One region of the Paenibacillus sp. FSL L8-0708 genome, then DNA from elsewhere that is predicted to be linked to it. Evidence: riboswitches for the same ligand, from Rfam matches in the RefSeq annotation. Region 1 holds a riboswitch; each other region holds the start of a gene.
What was found. A riboswitch is a leader RNA that binds a small molecule or an ion and turns the genes downstream of it on or off. The one in region 1 is predicted to bind cyclic di-AMP.
Positions count from the first base shown of each region.

Region 1 (4,694 bases):
CCAGCTTGTTCCTGACACAGAAACCTTAAAAGCTTCTGAGACAGTAACCTGGACACACCCCGGAGTAAAGCCAGTAAGTGATTTATATTTTCACATGTATCCAAATGCATTTGCCTCATCAGATACCACCTTTATGAAGGAATCCGGGGGGACGCTCAGAGGCGACAGCATGCCTGAGAACGGCTTCGGAAATATGACGCTGACCGATCTGCGCACGACAGAAGGAACTTCGCTAATGCAAAGAGTGCAATATGTCCAACCTGATGACGGCAATATCAACGATAAGACACTCCTAAAGGTACATCTTCCTCAGCCTGTTAATGGTGGGGAAAGTGTAACACTTAAGCTTCAGTATGAAGTCCAGCTGCCCAAAATCTTTGCTCGCATGGGTGCTTCAGGTAACTTCGTTATGGCTGGGCAATGGTTTCCTAAGCTTAGTGTATACGAGCCTAAGGGCACGCGCGGAGTTAAAGAAGAAGGCTGGGACCTGCATCAGTATCACGGAACTTCTGAGTTTTACAGTGATTTTGGCATCTTTAATGTAACGATTTCCGTTCCTTCCAACTATACGGTGGCAGCGACCGGATTTCCTGTAAAAAATGCCAAGCTCAAACAAGATCAGAAAATATATCAGTTCTACGCCGATGATGTCCACGATTTCGCTTGGGCTGCATCCCCTGATTTTACAGTAGCAGAGGAAGCTTTCTCTACGCCGGAGGTGCCTGGAGTGCGAATTAAGGTGTATCTCGACCCTCTGCACAAAGACTTACAAGAGCGTTACCTTCAAGCTGCCAAGGCTGCCCTGACCTACTTCAGCAAATGGTATGGCCCTTATCCCTACTCTACGCTGTCTATTATCGTCCCACCTAAGGAGGGAAACGGCGCGGGAGGAATGGAATATCCTACCCTTATTACAGCCTTTGGGGCCGCGGATTCTTCTCCAGATACCTCACTTGAAAGAACCGTCATTCATGAGATCGGCCATCAATACTTCTACGGTATGGTAGCCAGCAATGAATTCGAGGAGGCTTGGCTGGATGAAAGCTTTACTTCCTATGCCGAAGACAGACTTATGGAACAAGAATACGGTATCAAGTCTAATTTGCCTTTACAGGCCAGCCTGGTAACTATACCTGAGCCGTTAAATCTGGAAACGTGGAAATATGCAGGGGCGGATTCCTATAGCCGAAATGTTTATATCCGCGGCAAGCTTGTACTTAAAGATATCGAACGCCAGGTAGGTACCAAAGCAATGAACAACATCATGTCCTCCTACGCTCGTAAGTTCCGTTTCCAGCATCCCGCTACGGCAGATTTTCAGAAAGTGGTTGAGAAGGTAACCAAAAAATCATGGCAGGCATATTTCGATGATTACATTTATGGCGATGGGGCGCCTGACTTCTCAGTAGATACGATTACTTTTAAAAAAAATAACAGCGGCGATGCTCAAAGCTACGAATCATTAGTGAAGATTTCAAATAAAGGGAGCCATTACGTTGATGTTCCCGTGAAATTCACATTCGCCGACAGCTCTTCGGTGCAGCGGGTCTGGAACGGTGAAGGAGCAGAGACTACGTTTCAATTGTTAAGCGATAAGCCTCTTCTCTCTGCTGAGATTGACCCTGAGCATTCCATCTTATTGGAGAGCAAACATTTAAACAACTTTAGGCTGGCGGAAATAGAGCCCAAGACGCTCTCTCGCTGGACGTTAAGTGTAACTAAACTACTTGAAACCGTGCTCGGAACTCTTGTCTGGTGAGGTGAATGATTGTGAGAACATCGATAACCCGCGGCTGGCAAAGCATGAAGGAGCAATTTTATATTTTAATTCTGCTCTTCATCTACCGACTGCTCTGGGGCTACTTTATGTATGGTTTCATCCGATCTGCTATTATTCCAATTCTACTGCGCTATCCAGATAAAGACGCCGGCGGCAGCGGTATGGGCAGACTGTTGTATTATATCGAGGGACAGTTCAGCTTGAATACTGACCCTGCGATACGCACTTGGTTATGGATGCTTCTAGGACTTGTTGTCTTGCGACTTCTGCTTTCTCCTTTCATAAGGGCAGGATTGCTGCATGAGCTCCACCAGGAGCGAAGGGGCGAGCGCGGACTGTTCTTTTTCCCCGGCATGAAGATCTATGGACTACCTGTCTTAGTCTTTAGCCTAATCGAATGGGTTCTGACCCTGCTGCCGCTTTACTGGCTTGCTCCAAAAATGTACGGGCTGTTCTTATCCTCTTTGTTTAACTACACTTTGTTACTTCATTTAGTACCATACGTATTGGCATGGCTTATATATATTTTTATCGTGCGCCTGTTTCTTCTATATATGCAGTTTGGTTACACCGGCGGTACAGGAATGTTCTCCTCACTGTTCATCTGCTTGCGGTCACTGATTCCTGCTATAGGTGTTTCCATTGTACTTGGTGCGGGAGGCTTGCTCTTACTGCTAGTGTGCGGACTGACGGGTCTGTTCTGTCCCGGCCTGCCGGCACTTATAATACGGCAAATCTCACCACTACCTTCTACGCTCTTAAAAATGTGGGGAATCTCTGCACAATATCATCTATGGTGTAGCAAAGCATTTCCACAATAAATTAACCTTATTTGACATAATAAAAAGGTCCCAATTCCTGTATTCAGGAGCTGGGACTTTTTCTCATTACGGATAACTGAAGAGTATTTGCAAAATCATAAAAGCTCTGTTACAATAAGTCCTGTGCTATTAGTAACAATTTTGTAATCAATTGAAACGATTCCTACATAACTAAATGTATTTATCGTAAGTGTAACTGTCGAAACGTCATTCTCTTGGTGCTTAACACGCCTAATTCCTTTGCACCGGGAAGTGGGGGAACCATATTTTGGGTGAATTGATCTCGCTTTACAGGGATCATAGGGAATCTTCTACCGAACCCTTAAGCTAACCTCGCAGGCCTTGGAAGGAGTACATCTTTTGAAAAGACATAATTTAAGAAAAAAATGCGTCGCTGCGGCGCTAGGACTTGTAATGGCATTATCTATTGGTGGAGGAAGCGCCTTTGCCGACTCTAAGATGGACACTGTAATCTCAAAGACTATTGGAGTTGCCTATAAAACCGGAGGTACAAGCACTGCCGGATTTGATTGCTCTGGATTTACAAAATATGTATTCAAGAATGTAGGTCTTACTTTACCTCGTACATCAAAAGCTCAATATAGCGTTGGAACTGCTGTATCCAAAAGCAATCTGCGTTCTGGTGATCTAGTGTTCTTTAACACACTTGGCAATGGAGTATCCCATGTCGGCATTTATGTTGGAAACGGAAAATTCGCACAATCGTCCTCTTCGCGTGGAGTAACCATCACTTCACTCAGTCAGGCCTACTGGGCCAATCGTTATGTTGGCGCTAAAAGAGTAATGAGTACTTCAGCTTATCAAGCTGTAGCCTTCGATTGAAACCTTCCTCACAACTATAACCTCATAATTACAACTATATGAACCTGAATCTGATTATGCCCGTAATCAAATTCGGGTTTTTCTTTTTTCCATAATATATTTTTACACTATTAGAGCCCAATTGAAACACGTTTATTTGATAAAAATTGCAATTATATTAAAAATTAGGTCATTATTAACGCTTACATATGCCTTTCTACCGTAAAAATGCCAATTTTTCTGCATTAATATGTTAAAAACGATTGCCAAGCGGCTTTCTGTTTGTTACAATTAGCGCAGTGAGATTTTAGTAACATTTTTGTAATCATTAAGTTGTTATTTACAAAGGTTTTGTCATGTATTGATTACAAGCTAATCCTAATCAACAGTATGAGCCGAGTTTCCTAACTATTAGGAAAACGGGGGAACCAACTTTGGGTGAATTGACCTCCATTATATAGAGGGGTCATAGGGGACCTTCAACCGAACCCTTAAGCTAACCTCGTAGGCATTTGGAAGGGGTATACACTTTTGAAGAAGAAGTTAGCAGCAGCAGTACTAAGCTTTTCCATCATCCTCACCATCGGAGCAGGAAGCGCTTTCGCAGATTCCAAAATGGATAAAGTGATTGACAAGGCCATCGGTACTAAATACGTATCCGGCGGTATATCCACTAACGGATTTGATTGCTCCGGATTTACAATGTATGTGTTTGATAAGATTGGCATTAACCTTCCACACCAATCAGGTTCCCAATATCAAATGGGCACAGCAATCTCCCGTGATGATATAAGAGCCGGAGATCTTGTATTCTTCAATACAAGTGGCAAAGGTGTCTCCCATGTCGGCATTTATGTCGGTGAAGGTAAGTTCGCACACGCTTCTACCTCACGCGGTGTTACCATTAGCTCTCTGAGTGATAGCTACTACGTGAAACGCTACGTTGGTGCCAAGCGCATTATGAGCACAGATGCTTACAAATCGGTTGCTGCTGAATCGGAAGACAATGATGATGTGCAATAAATAACGTACATAGGCTCTTTTCCAAGGTAATTCTTGGAGGAGAGCTTGTTTTTTTGTCTTATTACTTATTTACCCCTCTCATAATTTGTAAAACATTCCCCTCATATAAATTTTCTGAGTCGAACCTCCCCCATTTTGTATATAATTAGTAATATAGCAATGTCCTCGTGAAAGGAGATCGTTGACCTTATGATAAATCCCTCGGTAACTTTTCATGTAGTTCCTATGGAGGCAATTCACGGAGAAGC
Region 1 is NZ_JBBPBC010000001.1:112,964-117,657, reverse strand. Features, by position in the region: gene NYE58_RS00555 (M1 family metallopeptidase) at 1-1,759, shown strand, start outside; gene NYE58_RS00550 (hypothetical protein) at 1,771-2,601, shown strand; cyclic di-AMP (ydaO/yuaA leader) riboswitch at 2,820-2,958, shown strand; gene NYE58_RS00545 (C40 family peptidase) at 3,016-3,444, shown strand; cyclic di-AMP (ydaO/yuaA leader) riboswitch at 3,807-3,949, shown strand; gene NYE58_RS00540 (C40 family peptidase) at 3,955-4,446, shown strand; gene NYE58_RS00535 (GNAT family N-acetyltransferase) at 4,636-4,694, shown strand, end outside.

Region 2 (4,694 bases), 560 kb from region 1:
CAAAATCTCCGCCGGCTTCCTTAATAACAGGTGCAGATTCACCTGTTATTGCAGATTCATCTACGGAGGCCAGCCCTTCAATTACTTCACCATCGCCAGGGATAAGTTCTCCCTGACTGACGATGACAATATCTCCTTTACGAAGCTCGGAAGAAGAAACGGTCTTCACAGACCCTCCAACGAGTTTGTTAGCTGTGATATCCTGTTTCGTTTTCTTGAGTGAATCCGCCTGGGCTTTCCCGCGGCCTTCAGCCAGCGCTTCAGCGAAGTTGGCAAACAGCACTGTGAATAGCAGAATGAACAACACTGTGATATTGAAGCCTACCGATTTCTCTGCATTAAAATATCCGGGGGCCAGTACCATAAGCAATACAATAATCGTACCGATTTCGACTACGAACATGACCGGATTTTTGATTAACGTCACCGGGTTAAGCTTAATAAAGCTATCCTTTATAGCGCTTAGGAGTATGGGTCCCGTCAGCAGCTTTTTTCTTTTTACAGTACTCATCTTGTTCTCCCTCTTCCTACCGTAAGGTCAAATATTCTGCAATCGGGCCGAGCACAATGACCGGCAGAAACGTCAGCGCACCGATAATTACTACTGTACCAATCAGAATTCCGGTGAACAGACCATTGTCTGTGCGGAATGTGCCAATCGTCTCAGGAACTGGCTTCTTCTGGATCAGTGAGCCTGCAACTGCCAGCATCGCGATTATAGAGACATAACGGCCAAGCAGCATTACGATCCCGGTTGTAACATTCCAAAAGGTGGTGTTGTCCGCAAGCCCTTCAAATCCTGAACCATTGTTCGCGGCAGAAGAGACATATTCATATAACACTTGGCTAAGTCCATGGAATCCGGGATTCGTGATGGAACCGTTGCCCAAGTCCGTTAAGAACGCACCTGCTGTTGGTACAAGGATAATGAACGGATGCACAAGGATAGCAATCGCAATTAGCTTCATCTCCTTGGCTTCTATCTTTCGCCCGAGAAACTCTGGTGTTCTGCCAACCATTAGTCCACATAAGAAGACACCCATGATGGCATACATCAGCATATTGATTAGTCCGACACCTTTTCCCCCGAAGACATTGTTGAGCATCATTAGGGCCAGAGGGGTAATGCCACCCAGCGGTGTCAGCGTATCATGCATATTGTTAACACTACCTGTCGTAGCTGCCGTTGTTACCGAAGTGAACAACGAAGATTGCGGGATACCAAAACGTACCTCTTTACCTTCCATGCTACCTTGCGAAGACTCGATCCCCAGCGCATTGATAGCTGGATTGCCTTTGGTTTCCGCATAATAATTCAATCCCAGCAGTAGTACGAACAAGGTCATCATTGCTGTGAAAATCACCCAGCCCTGACGTTTGTTCTTAGCGAACAATCCGTACATATATGGCAGAGAGGCTGGCAGCATCCACATAGAGAGAATCTCCAGCACGTTCGTAAGTGGATTAGGGTTCTCGAAAGGATGCGCTGAATTGGCTCCGAAGAAGCCGCCACCATTCGTACCTAAGTGTTTAATTGATTCCAAAGAAGCGACTGGACCGATAGCGATTTGTTGTGTCTGCCCTTCGAGTGTAGTGACCTCAAGCGATGGCTTGAGCGTTTGTGGCACATGCAATCCTACCAGCACCAATGAAACTAGCAGAGCTAATGGAATGAATACACGAATATGTGCTTTTACGAAGTCCTCGAAAAAGTTCCCGACTGATTTCTGTCCTGTAATCCCTCTGACAAAAGCAACCGCAACAGAAAATCCGCTCGCTGCAGACGTGAACATCATCATCGTGATGACTGCCATTTGTGAAAAATACGATAGTCCCGTCTCCCCGCTATAATGCTGCAGGTTCGTATTGGTCATAAAGCTGATCACCGTATTGAATGAAAGCGTCTGTTCCATATCGGCAATTCCATTCGGGTTCAGCGGCAATCCCCGCTGTAATCTCAGAAAAATATAACTGAAAGCAACCAGTACGATATTAGTTAAAACAAAGCTGAGTGCATACTTCTTCCAGGACATTCCGTCCCGTTTTTTCAGGCCGATCAGCTTATAAATACCTTTCTCTGTGCCTGCAAACCAGCGATCCGTACGATTCGGTTCGTTAGAAAATACATGATATAAATACGTTCCCATCGGCTTGACCAGCAAGATGAGAATTACAATTACGACGACTATTTGCAAAATGCCCATGAATGCCCCTCCTTAAAATTTCTCAGGATGAATCAACGCGTAAACCAGATATAAAAACAACAGTAGGGTAACAGCGATTACTAGAATCACAGCTTATCCCTCCCCGTATCCTCAACTACACCTGCGCACCAGCGCATAAAGCCATAAAATAACCCGTAAATTACAGCTAACGAAGCCACCATATACAGATCCATCATATCTTCCGCACTCCTTCCATTATCCTTGATGAGGTGATCTATCGATTAGAAAATCAGCATCACCACTATGGGAATAGATTACATAGCTCGCACCAAGTCTTTTATAGACCAATCTAGGATTTATTGAACTTGTAATCACAAAAATCGGCTGTGTCGTCCAGGTACGGCACATCTGAATATAGCGGCAGCAAAGCGGAAAGCTGCTCTCAAACAGATATACCCTGCCTACCGGGAACGATGGGCGAAACCAAGTGCTCTGATGGCGGGTATCCACTAGAATAACCTGCTCAATCCCGAGCTCCTCAAGTAAAGCTTTCTCAGCCACATTGTTGGTTAATCCCGCCATCTTAATACCCCTGAACTTCAGAAGTTTAATGAAATGTTCTCCCGCCTTTGTAGGCGCACATACAAGCACATATTCATTCTGATCCGTCATCTTTTTTTCTCCTCCTGCTCATTTACAACAAGGAGGCAACGAAAATCTCCGAAAGGATGTTGACCTATCGTCATTTTCGGGCACAACCTAAAGCTCGGTTGTGTCACGTCATTAGACGCTGCCTTACAAATACCGCTAATGATGAATTTAGCGACCTCTTAGGGGAGGCCTCCATAAATGCTTTGCTTCTAAGAGCACAGCAAAAAGCCACAAAGGATCTCCTCTGTGGCTCGCTAGCGGTCACATTGCACTCATCCTCTCTCCATACGCTTACGAGGTTAGCTGTCGGATTCGGGCGGTGAGAGTCGCCCTACCTGTATAGATGCGAGCTCACTCACACCCTCTACAGGATTCACCCCATAATCTGCTTCCGACTCTCACATCGGCTGCCGATTGTTGGTTCCCCCGCTTTCCTTACCGGAAATTAAGCGGATCAAATATTCGATTGTCGTTGAAACAGGAGTAATCATACTCTTATGCACGAAGACTTGTAAAACCTGAATGATGCCAAAATAATGCAAATTAAAAACTATTTTCCCATTAGATAGCGCTTACTTGATATCTAATCTCTCTATATCTCTTGTTTACTCGAGTTTGGAGCGTTTAATCGCTATCTATAACCCATGTGATTTTATTCACCTTTTTAGAGCGAAAATACTGCAAATTCCCATTATAGGTAGAAACGCAAGAAGCTGAGGCTGAGCGAGAAAGAGGCGCGATAACACGCCATAAATACCTATTTACCTCGTTTTTCAGTCGTAGTCGGCAGGATATGGTTAAAATTGCTCTAAAAGAACATTTTCCGTTTTTTACAGAAAATCTTGAAAAGAGTATGATTCGGGTTGAATCTAATTCATGAAAAACAATCAACGCTGAGTTCCTGCATTCGCAGGGAACGGGGGAACCATCAGGCCACCTGGCCTACTTGGGGTGAATCCAAAGGAGACTGCATAAGTCTCAATAGGTAGGGCGACTCTCACCGTCCGAATCCGACAGCTAACCTCGTAAGCGTAAAGAGAGAGACCCTTGATCCGCCACGCTTTGGCCCAGGTATATCTGCCTGTAATCCAAAACCGCAGCAGAGGTCCTCCTCTTGCTGCGGTTTTTGCGTTACCTGAGCTTATTAGGTGATAGCACGCTGGATGGGGTGAATGTTTTGAAGCACTATTATTTAGGGATACATCAAGGGCTGCTTGAGCCGATAAGTCTAAATTACGTTTGTTTCGGGGCCTTGTGGTTCGAAGAACATAATCACAGGTACATTGTAGGCTATGCATTTGGCCAGAACCAGATCCAAGCCCTTCGCCAGTTCAGCACACCTTCTTCTTGTAAAGACTGTTTAGACTCTAAGATTGTATATGAGATATATAAAAAAATTCGAGAACAACAGCAGCAGCAGGATTGGTCATCGCACCAAAAGCTCCCGTGGTTTACAGCCTTCAAGGAGCCTTGGAAAGATGTAAGCGCCGGTTGGTATGTCTTGAGATCCCGCAGCACCTTTCCCTTACATCTATCTGTTATACGAAAAGAGAAGTTCCGACTATGGCTAGAGCATACCGCAGTCTGTGAGAATAAAATGGAAATGCTCGCTTGTGTAGAAAGGGCTAGTGTCACTCATCATGTAGACTTAAAGCTTTTGGAAATCTAAGGAGGAACCCTACTATGGACCAGCGCAGACTATCCCGCATTGAAGTATTTGTATTGGATGAACCCGAGCCTATTCACTATGGAATGGAAGGGGCTGAAGGCTGCCGTTATGGTATTCTGAAGCTCACCTGTAAGGGAGGCTGCAGTTGGGGGGCTTGTCTGATCTCTGCCAACACCAAAAATTTCGATCTCATTAAATGGAGTTCTTTT
Region 2 is NZ_JBBPBC010000001.1:668,781-673,474, reverse strand. Features, by position in the region: gene kdpB (potassium-transporting ATPase subunit KdpB) at 1-511, opposite strand, end outside; gene kdpA (potassium-transporting ATPase subunit KdpA) at 528-2,204, opposite strand; gene kdpF (K(+)-transporting ATPase subunit F) at 2,217-2,294, opposite strand; gene NYE58_RS03155 (hypothetical protein) at 2,421-2,837, opposite strand; cyclic di-AMP (ydaO/yuaA leader) riboswitch at 3,089-3,278, opposite strand; cyclic di-AMP (ydaO/yuaA leader) riboswitch at 3,698-3,862, shown strand; gene NYE58_RS03150 (hypothetical protein) at 3,943-4,485, shown strand; gene NYE58_RS03145 (hypothetical protein) at 4,500-4,694, shown strand, end outside.
Region 2: it holds a riboswitch for cyclic di-AMP, as region 1 does, so the genes downstream of both, NYE58_RS03155 (hypothetical protein) here and NYE58_RS00545 (C40 family peptidase) in region 1, are expected to answer to the same signal.

Region 3 (4,694 bases), 6.4 Mb from region 1:
TGCGCATACCTCCCCTCCAGCAGAATACTGCTTTGTCTCCTTGAATCGCTGCAAATTCTTTGACAAAAGAAGGCAGTTTTGCCGCAGCAATCTCCAAACCACGTTCTTTCGCGGCCTGCACACTTGTCTGTTTATACAACGTCCCTACTTCAGCCCGTTCCTGATCATCAAAAAAGGGAATATTCAAACTATCCGGCAGCGTTGCATCTTTATATTCAGAAGGAGATCTAACATCAATAATGGTGATCTGCTTCTTGTTTTTTAACACTCTAAGTTCTTCCAGTGTAATGTCCTGAAACAATATGCTCTCTCCTCTGGTGGCTAACCTTCATAATTTGCTCTAAGCTGATATACAACAGTTATTCCACAGCAGCTATAACCGTAATCTGACCCGGATGCTCTTCCGTTACCTCTCCGATCAATGCCGCTTCTACCCCTGCATCTACTAACTCTTTTAGCAAATCTTCGCTTTGTTCGGGGGCCACAGAGATCAGCAATCCGCCAGAAGTCACAGCGTCACATAGAATATAGCGGCTTAGTTGGTCCATCTCTTCCGGATAAAGAATGCTGCCTTCCAGATGGGCAAAGTTATTCTTAGTGCCTCCTGGAACAAATCCCTGTTCCGCAAGCTCTCTTACTCTTGGCAGCATCGGTACATCGTCTTGACGAATGATCAGGCCCGTGCCGCTCCCTTTAGCCATTTCCGAGGCATGTCCCAGTAGCCCAAATCCGGTAACATCTGTACAAGCATGTACATCATAAGGCTCCATGATTTCAGCCGCTTTTTTATTCAAAGTAGACATTACTGTCGTAAGGCGTGTGGTTTCTTCAGGAGATAGCTGATCCTTTTTAATGGAAGTTGTTAAGATCCCCACACCGATAGGCTTCGTTAGAATCAGCTTGTCTCCCACCTTGGCGCCCGCATTCGTTCTTACTTTGTCAGGATGCACAAGGCCCGTAACGGCCAATCCGAATTTGGGCTCTTTATCGTCGATGGAATGTCCGCCCACAAGAGTAGCTCCTGCTTCCTGTACTTTATCCGCTGCACCGCGCAAAATGTCACCAAGAACGCTTTTATCTAAAACAGAAATAGGAAAAGCCACAATATTAAGCACCGTAAGCGGCTTTCCACCCATCGCATATATATCGCTTAATGCATTGGCTGCTGCAATTTGACCAAATGAATAGGGATCATCCACGATCGGCGTGAAAAAATCAACAGTTTGCACTAACGCTAATTCATCACTTAAACGATACACCCCTGCATCATCACTAGTATCAAGACCTACTAGTAGATCCGGGTTAGGAACAGTTGGTGGCAGACTGCGAATAACCTGCATGAGATCGGCGGGACCGATTTTGCAGCCGCAGCCCCCTTTTGAAGATAATGAAGTCAGTTTTATAGTTTCAGCTTGAGACATCATGACTCAGCTCCTTTAGTATGAATTATCTTAATCTTACACGAGTAGATCGCATTGTACAAAAAGCAAGAGTAGCAGATGTGCTGCTTGTTACGCCTTCCTCTATACACTTACTATCACTACTTAGGTCTACCGTTCTTTCCCACGTCGGGTGAGCTATATTTGATGCTGTGGTAGGGTGGGACATTAAGTGGCGTTCTAGGTACAATATGCTTGTAAATGTTCAACATCCATCGGTTAGTAAAATAACCAAAGGCTGGCTCATTCGTAGATTTTACTACTGATAAGCCAGCCTTTAGTTGGATGTCCATTATATTAGGGAAATCCTTGAAATCCTTCCTAAAAACATCCTATTATTAGGGAGGATTTCCCTAATCCACTTTCTAGGAGCCATAATCTCCTTCATTTTAGGGAGAATTCCCCTAAATTTCAACCCAAAAGGACGTCCAATAGCCAGCTCGTGCTCCCTGGCTATTGGACGTCTTTTTTCTCACTTAAACGCTTCGCTTGTGAAGGTCTCCCAATAGATCAGCTAATCTGCTGACTGCCCTGCTGCTTCTCTAAGAAACGTTGAAGAATCGCATTGAATTGCTCCGGTTGGCACAGATTACTTGGATCTAATGCGTTCGGAATAATCGCCAACTGCGCCTGCGGCAGCTGAGACACCATTTCCTTCATACAATTCACTCCAAATTCATTAAAGTCCCCTACAATACACAAAGCGGGACGTTTAAAAGCCTTTAAACATCTGGTGTAATCAACATGGCTCGTAGCCAGCCTTTGCCGATATAGCTCCCGGGGGCGTTTGTCCAGCAGTCCTCTTCTAATCTCATTGTAGGCCAGACTCCAGCGCTCTCGGTACATCATCCGAATCGAAGGCAACACCAGCTCGCTTGGGAGATAATACATTAGTAAACTGCAATATGCTGCCATAGTTTGTATTTTCCCTACTATTGTTGATCCGTGAGTCCTACAAAAGCTATCCGCGACCACAATTGCTTTTACACGCTCAGGATATTGTTTGGCAATATGCTGAACGACTAAGCCACCATAGGCGATTCCTACAAAAACTGCTTCACGGATACCTAGGTCATTCAACAGCATAATCAGATCCAGACATTGCGTCTCAATAATCTCATGTGGGGCCTCCAGCAGTTTACCAGACTTGCCATTCCCCCGTAAATCGCACAAAATCACTTTATATTTATCGGAAAAATACTCCAGCTGTGGTTTGAACATACTGTGTGTTAATCCATGTCCATGGATAAACACAACCGGAGTGCCAGTTCCATTGATTTCATAATAGAGCGAAGTTCCGTTCAGTTTAGCGATAGGCAAAGGTAACACCTCTTTCATAATAAATTCTACGACTATATCTGCTTAAAAACGCAGCAAAAAACCACAGAGGGATTCTCTGTGGCTATTCATCACTAAACACGCCATTCATCCTCTCTCCATACGCTTACGAGGTTAGCTGTCGGATTCGGGCAGTGAGAGTTGCCCTACCTGCAGGGATGCATATTATGCACCCGGAACAGGATTCACCCCATAACCAGTGCCGACTCTCACATCGGCTGCCAGTTGTTGGTTCCCCCGCTTTCCAGAAACGGAAATTAAGCGGATTGCTTATGTAATTGTAAATTTAAGATAATTCTCAGTTCTGAGATGAATCATACTCTTGTAAGGTTTTCTTGTAAAGGAGGGCTCTGGTCAAAATAATGTTGAAAGCAATGCTTTTCATTTCATATTAAGCATACTCTTCATTTTCTCTTTCTTTTGCTCTTGTTTACTCGTTTTCTTTAGAAAAACAGCTCTGAAGCAAGCGAAAAAGGGGGTGATTCACCAGTACTTTCCTATTTAATAAGAAACGACAATCTTCAATACCAATATTGGGCCAGTTTCTGTACCTTGGGGTGTTCGTCGTTTCTATGTCCCCGATCCGTTTGGCAAGCTTGTTAATATTATTTCACATGAACAGCACGAATGATTTCATAAAAAAGAAAAAAGCTAAGCAGAATCAGAGATCTCCCCCTGTCCACTTAGCTTCCTTTTACAATACTATGGCTACAAAAGATCGGCGTTTTTCAATGCATGCTCCCAGCTTGGAAAAAAGAACAGCGCACTTCTCATAAGCTCTGGGTCGCTTTGCTTTACTTGTTTTTTACTGATTGAGCTTCCGTCGCTTTGCAGCTTTTTGATCCGACTTAATACTTCATCAGCCTCCAAAGGAATTTCCATTGAAACACTCCTTTCTCAGTGACCTGTTTCCCTTCATTTTCTCCATAATATGTTTATTTATTCCGTACTCTTAATTTCCCCAGATTAAACCATCTGATAGATGGGTTGTTCAGCAATGAACCGGGTAGGAAGCATGGGATATTTGTCTGCTAAGATTTCAGCTAAATATTTCATCCCCGGCGCTTCACTCTCCGCATGACCTAACATGATGAGCGCTTTAGATTTTCCTTGGTGCCCTGCATCCCGCACATATTCCGGAGTCTCCCACTCTGGTCCCTCTCCAGCGATAATTAAATCAAGATTGTGATCATTAAAAAGCGGAATAGCCATCATCCCGCCTCCTCTGTAACCTACTAATATCCCTACACGTTTGCAGGACAGAGACAGGTCACCAGCAGCGCGTACATAAGAGATGCCTAGCTTACTTTTAATATACTGAGCAGCTTCCATTACAGTCATAGCAGGAATAGTGAGAATCGTAGCAGCCGCTTGCTGCTCTTCCACATAGTCTGACCAATCCAGCTCTCGCAGCAAACCCATCATAATCCCATCCGGCTCTTGCCGATGCCAATAATCATGATAACGAAAAATAGCTATTGGGGAATGTTCGATCAGACTTTTTTTCGCATGATAAACCGGATCACCTTCTAACCACTCGTTCGCCGCATGATGGCTATAAAATACACCTTCATGCGTGATCAGCAAATTGGCTCCTAACGCTATTGCTTGCTCCACAATATTTTGTGTGGAAGAAAAGGCCGTAATAATCCCTGTGACTTCAGTTTCCGGTTCCCCTGGGTTCAGAATATCCACAGTCCCTTCTACCTGTTCCACAGTTCCCATTAAATCTTTCAAAATCGCTCTAATCGTGAGGCTCACTATCATCATCCCTCGGTTCAAAATCTAATAAATCTTTCTGCCTTTAAGATCCTCAATTCCGCTCTTGCGGTAAAAATACGTATTGATCCGATCTCTCCATTCCTGCGCATGCTCTGCTTGCTCTTCAAGACGTTGCTTCACTTGCACATACAATCC
Region 3 is NZ_JBBPBC010000001.1:6,551,433-6,556,126, forward strand. Features, by position in the region: gene mnmH (tRNA 2-selenouridine(34) synthase MnmH) at 1-301, opposite strand, end outside; gene selD (selenide, water dikinase SelD) at 360-1,421, opposite strand; gene NYE58_RS30725 (alpha/beta fold hydrolase) at 1,950-2,777, opposite strand; cyclic di-AMP (ydaO/yuaA leader) riboswitch at 2,865-3,051, opposite strand; partial or broken gene NYE58_RS30730 (glyoxalase) at 3,298-3,408, shown strand; gene NYE58_RS30735 (hypothetical protein) at 3,486-3,659, opposite strand; gene NYE58_RS30740 (Nif3-like dinuclear metal center hexameric protein) at 3,744-4,538, opposite strand; gene NYE58_RS30745 (alpha-glucuronidase family glycosyl hydrolase) at 4,563-4,694, opposite strand, start outside.
Region 3: it holds a riboswitch for cyclic di-AMP, as region 1 does, so the genes downstream of both, NYE58_RS30725 (alpha/beta fold hydrolase) here and NYE58_RS00545 (C40 family peptidase) in region 1, are expected to answer to the same signal.

Region 4 (4,694 bases), 6.3 Mb from region 1:
TGACAGAACGTGAGCAGTAAAGCCGGACCAAATGAATCAGGGGGCGCACCTAGTGATCTCCAAATGAGGCAATAAGTGAAGCACTTATAGCGTAATTAGGGAATTTCTCCCTGAAGTTCAGAGATTTCTGTTCAGCAGACTTAAAATTAGGGAAAACTTCCCTAATTTTCGGCCGATTCAGTAACTAATAAAGGAATCCCTCTGTTTATTAGGGAGGAATTCCCTAATGTCGTTCATTTAGAGCGAATAGTGGCTATTTTCAGGGAGTTTTTCCCCAACTAGTTTAAAACCCACTCTGTACATCGCACAAACAAAGAACACATATCGCTTTACGCCACACATATTTCACCGTCACAGATACCACAAATCATCTAATTGCAAGCCGTACGATAACCACACCTAGCAAGTCGCGCACCGACCAAACCAACATTATAGAACACTACGCATGGTCCATAGTCATATGGCATATTAAAATCCAATACGTTTCCTACTCTTTACTCCATAAAAAAGAAGCTGCCCCCAAGTAGAATTCACTACTTTTGAGTCAGCTTCTTTTCCTATGATTCTTGGTTCACAACTTCACTCTCAAAACGGTCAATACTTTCATTAGGACCAATGAGTACCATAACATCGCCTTCACTTAAATAATCATGGGCAGTTGGAGCGACGATTATTCCGCTTTCCCTATTTAGGGCAACAATACTGCAGCCATATTTAGCTCTTGTATTTAAATCAGACAAGCTTCTGCCGTTCATGCAGGACGGTACGGTCAGCTCGACAATTTTATAATCCTTGGACAGTTCAATATAATCCAGCAAATTGGGCGTCACCAGCTGATGTGCCACACGAATCCCCATATCCCGCTCCGGAAAAATAACCCGATCAACCCCCAGCCGCGACAGTGCGCGGCCATGAAGGATAGAGATTGCCTTAGCCACCACTTGCTTGACTCCAATCTCCTTCAACAAAATGGCCGCCAGAATGCTTCTCTCCATATTGTCACCAATCGCAACAATCCCACAATCAAAGTTCCGTACACCAAGCGAGCGCATAATTCCCTCATCTGTAGCATCTGCTACTACCGTATGCGTCAGCTGATCGCTCATTTCCTCCACGCGTTCTTCATGGTGGTCAATGCCGAGCACCTCGTAGCCCATTTCCATCAGCTCAAGCGCCAGGCTTGAACCGAAGCGACCTAAGCCGATTACTACAAATTGCTGTGCTTTCATTTCTAATTAACTCCTATCCAATAATTATTTTACCTTCCGGATACTTATACAGTGGTTTACCCTGTTTGGGACCGAGTGCATACGCTAAGGTTAGTGGACCTAGCCGACCTGCAAACATCGTCAGACAGAGTAGAATCTTACCGATCGCTGACAGTTCCGGAGTTAGCCCCATAGTCAGTCCTACCGTAGCAAAGGCGGAGGTCGTCTCAAACAAGATTGCCAAGAAATTACTGTCTTCAGTTGTGGAGAGTATCATCGACACAGAGGCGATTAACAACAAAGCCAGCAGCGTGATCGTTAATGCCTTGTAGATGCGCTCCTGAGCCAGCCGATAACGGAACAACACAACATCTTCCCGTCCACGCAGCATAGCAATTACAGCACCAATCATCATCGTAAAGGTTGTTGTCTTAATCCCCCCGCCCGTTGAGCCCGGAGAAGCACCAATAAACATAAGAATCACTATAAAAAATTGTGTAGCCTGCCGAAGTCCAGCAATATCTACTGTGTTCGCGCCAGCCGTACGGGGAGACACGGATTGAAAGAAGGCCGATAATATTTTACCGCCGAAATTCAGTGAACCCAGGGTACGAGTGTTAGTAAACTCAAATATAAAAATAACCAAAGCTCCGATCAGAATCAGCCCTGTACTGGTGGACAGGACAACTTTACTATGTAGAGACAGCCTGCGGGTTACCCGAAACTCCACCAGATCTGACATTACAATAAAACCAATCCCGCCGGAGACAATCAGAAACATCACAATAATATTCACAAGCGGATCATATACATAATCAGTTAAACTGCGAAAATCCCCAAAAATATCGAACCCCGCATTATTAAACATAGACACCGCATGAAATATGCCATAATAAATCGCTTTTCCCAACGGCATATCAAAAGCCCAGCGAATAGACAGCAGCACAGCGGCACAGCCTTCTATGACAAGAGAATATATGAGGACTCTCCGGATCAGTCGCACAATTCCTTCCATAGAGCCTTGATTCATGGCTTCCTGTAGGATTAGCCTGTCCCGCAAAGATATTTTACGCTTTAACACCAGTGAAAATAGAGTGGCCATGGTCATAAAACCTAAGCCGCCGATCTGGATCAGAATCATAATTACGGTTTTCCCAAAAATGGTGAACGAAGTTCCGGTATCCAGCACAACAAGCCCTGTAACACAGGTTGCCGACGTTGAAGTAAATAATGCATCAATAAATTCCACGGAATTCCCGCTTGTGCTTGAGATGGGCAGCATAAGCAGCAGGGCCCCTATCAGAATGATCGATGCAAAACCAAGCACCAGTATCTGCGGCGGCGAGAGCTTCAGAAACTTAAATTCAGAAATCCTGCGAAACTGTGAAGCCACTTTGCTCACCTTCTTATCAAAAATTCCAACAAAAAAAGCACTGGAAAACCAATGCTGACTTGGTTCCTGCAGTAAATTAGCCTACGAGGTTAGCTGTCGGATTCGGACTGTGCAGGCTGCCCTATTCGTTCCCAGAACGAAATTCACCCCTGATGAAAGTGCCATTTATCGTGTACACTCCACTTTTCATCACTTCTTATGGTTCCCCCGTTTTCACCAGAAATTCGGCTACTATACAATTGCATACAAATTATATACGTTATTTAGTGAATTCACAAAGACACAATTAATGCTCATTCACATGAAAAAATGCGGTTTAAAGAGACTGCATCAAAAGGAGTGCCTTTTCTCATCACTTTTCCGTGTTTTCCCTGCAATTACACCGATTCTCATCATTCGTGCAGAAATGAACACGATAAAATTCATGGTATAAATTCACATGACTATTCTATACTATCTCTATTACCCATAAAAAGAACATATAATGTTTTTTGTAACCAACCAGGCACTAATACTATAATGGAACATAACATTGTCAGTACATAACAAGGAGGCGTTACATGAATCCCGTCGGCCAGCCCTTACAGCAACGTGCCCTCTCCAAGAGGCTCATCATCTCGGGCATTATCGGTCTTATTCTATTTATTATGTTTCAGATTTCCCCTTCACTGCTTAGTAGCCCTACAGGTGAAGATACCACCGTCATTAGCAAGGCAGAAGCCCGTGACCAAGCCATATTATTTGCAGAACAAAAGCTCAACTACACCGAAGCACCAAACGATCAATGGAATGTACTTTACCAGACGGACTCTTCCTTTTATGGCTATATGTCTCGCGAGAAGCTTGTGGAGGACTACACCAAGAAAAAATTGGATCAAAAATATCCTTTTGATGTCTTTCGGGCAACGCTTACTCCTTCAGCGGAGCAAGAGCCGCAAATCATCGTTGACCTCAATATGTATAACGGTAAGATTGTCGCTTTCTCAAAGGCTGCAAAAGTTACCTCCGAAGAGGGGTCAGGCATCGCTTCCGTTGGTGCAAAAGAGGACAAGGGAGCTGACCTCACTCTAGCGCAGAAGGAGAATCTTGCTCGTCCTTGGCTTCAGGAATGGGAAGTAAATCCTGCCAAGCTACAAATTGAATCGAATACAGGAAGCCATGGGCTAGTGTATACGGATAGTACTGTTCAGGTCGGCGAATCCTTATTGCACTATTATTTTGATTTCAGTGGAGAGCAGGTATCCAGCTTTAATGCCGGATTCACTGCACCGGCTTGGCATACCTCCTACGTACAAGGACAGACCTCTTTAGCGGAAAAGCTAACATTATTCGGTTACGGTATACCCACACTGATTTTAGGAATTCTGGCACTCGTCTACAGTATTCTTAGAAGAGAGCATACTTCCTTTAAACGTGGAGTATTCCTAAGCTCAGCCTATTTTGTAATCATGATGATCAGCACCTATAATATGCTGCCTGAATCAACGGGCGAAGGGCTAGAAGCACAGATTACCTCTGTCATTATGTTTATCATTTATGCTTTGTACAGCCTGCTGATGTCCTCCTTGCTCTACTTCTCTTTAGTGGGCGGCAATGGCCTATGGCGAAAAGAGGAAGGCATGAACCCTTGGCCCCGCGCCAAAGAGCCCGGCTACGGACAATATGTGTTGGACAGTATCCGGGCTGGATACATCTGGGCTTTCGTTCTGCTAGGGGTGCAGACGGTTATGTTCATCATATTATCGTTTACCTTGCACAATTGGTCTACTACAGACGCCACCCAATCTCCTTATAACATGAGATATGCTTGGCTTCTGCCTATCGTCGCATGGCTCGCTGGTTTATCTGAGGAAGCCATTTATCGCTTTTTCGGAATTCCTATGCTGAAAAAGGTGTTCCGGAACACTTTTATCGCTTGCTTGATCACCACGCTGGTTTGGGCGTTTGGCCATACGTTATATCCGATCTATCCCATCAGCTCCCGTCCCATTGAGCTGACTGTAATCGGGCTGCTGTTCAGCTATATTTTCCTTCGTTACGGGTTTATTGCTGTCATGTTCAGCCACGTCGTGTTTGACAGCATCCTGATGGGC
Region 4 is NZ_JBBPBC010000001.1:6,441,159-6,445,852, forward strand. Features, by position in the region: gene NYE58_RS30230 (LysR family transcriptional regulator) at 1-20, shown strand, start outside; gene NYE58_RS30235 (potassium channel family protein) at 558-1,229, opposite strand; gene NYE58_RS30240 (TrkH family potassium uptake protein) at 1,243-2,601, opposite strand; cyclic di-AMP (ydaO/yuaA leader) riboswitch at 2,664-2,841, opposite strand; gene NYE58_RS30245 (CPBP family intramembrane glutamic endopeptidase) at 3,162-4,694, shown strand, end outside.
Region 4: it holds a riboswitch for cyclic di-AMP, as region 1 does, so the genes downstream of both, NYE58_RS30240 (TrkH family potassium uptake protein) here and NYE58_RS00545 (C40 family peptidase) in region 1, are expected to answer to the same signal.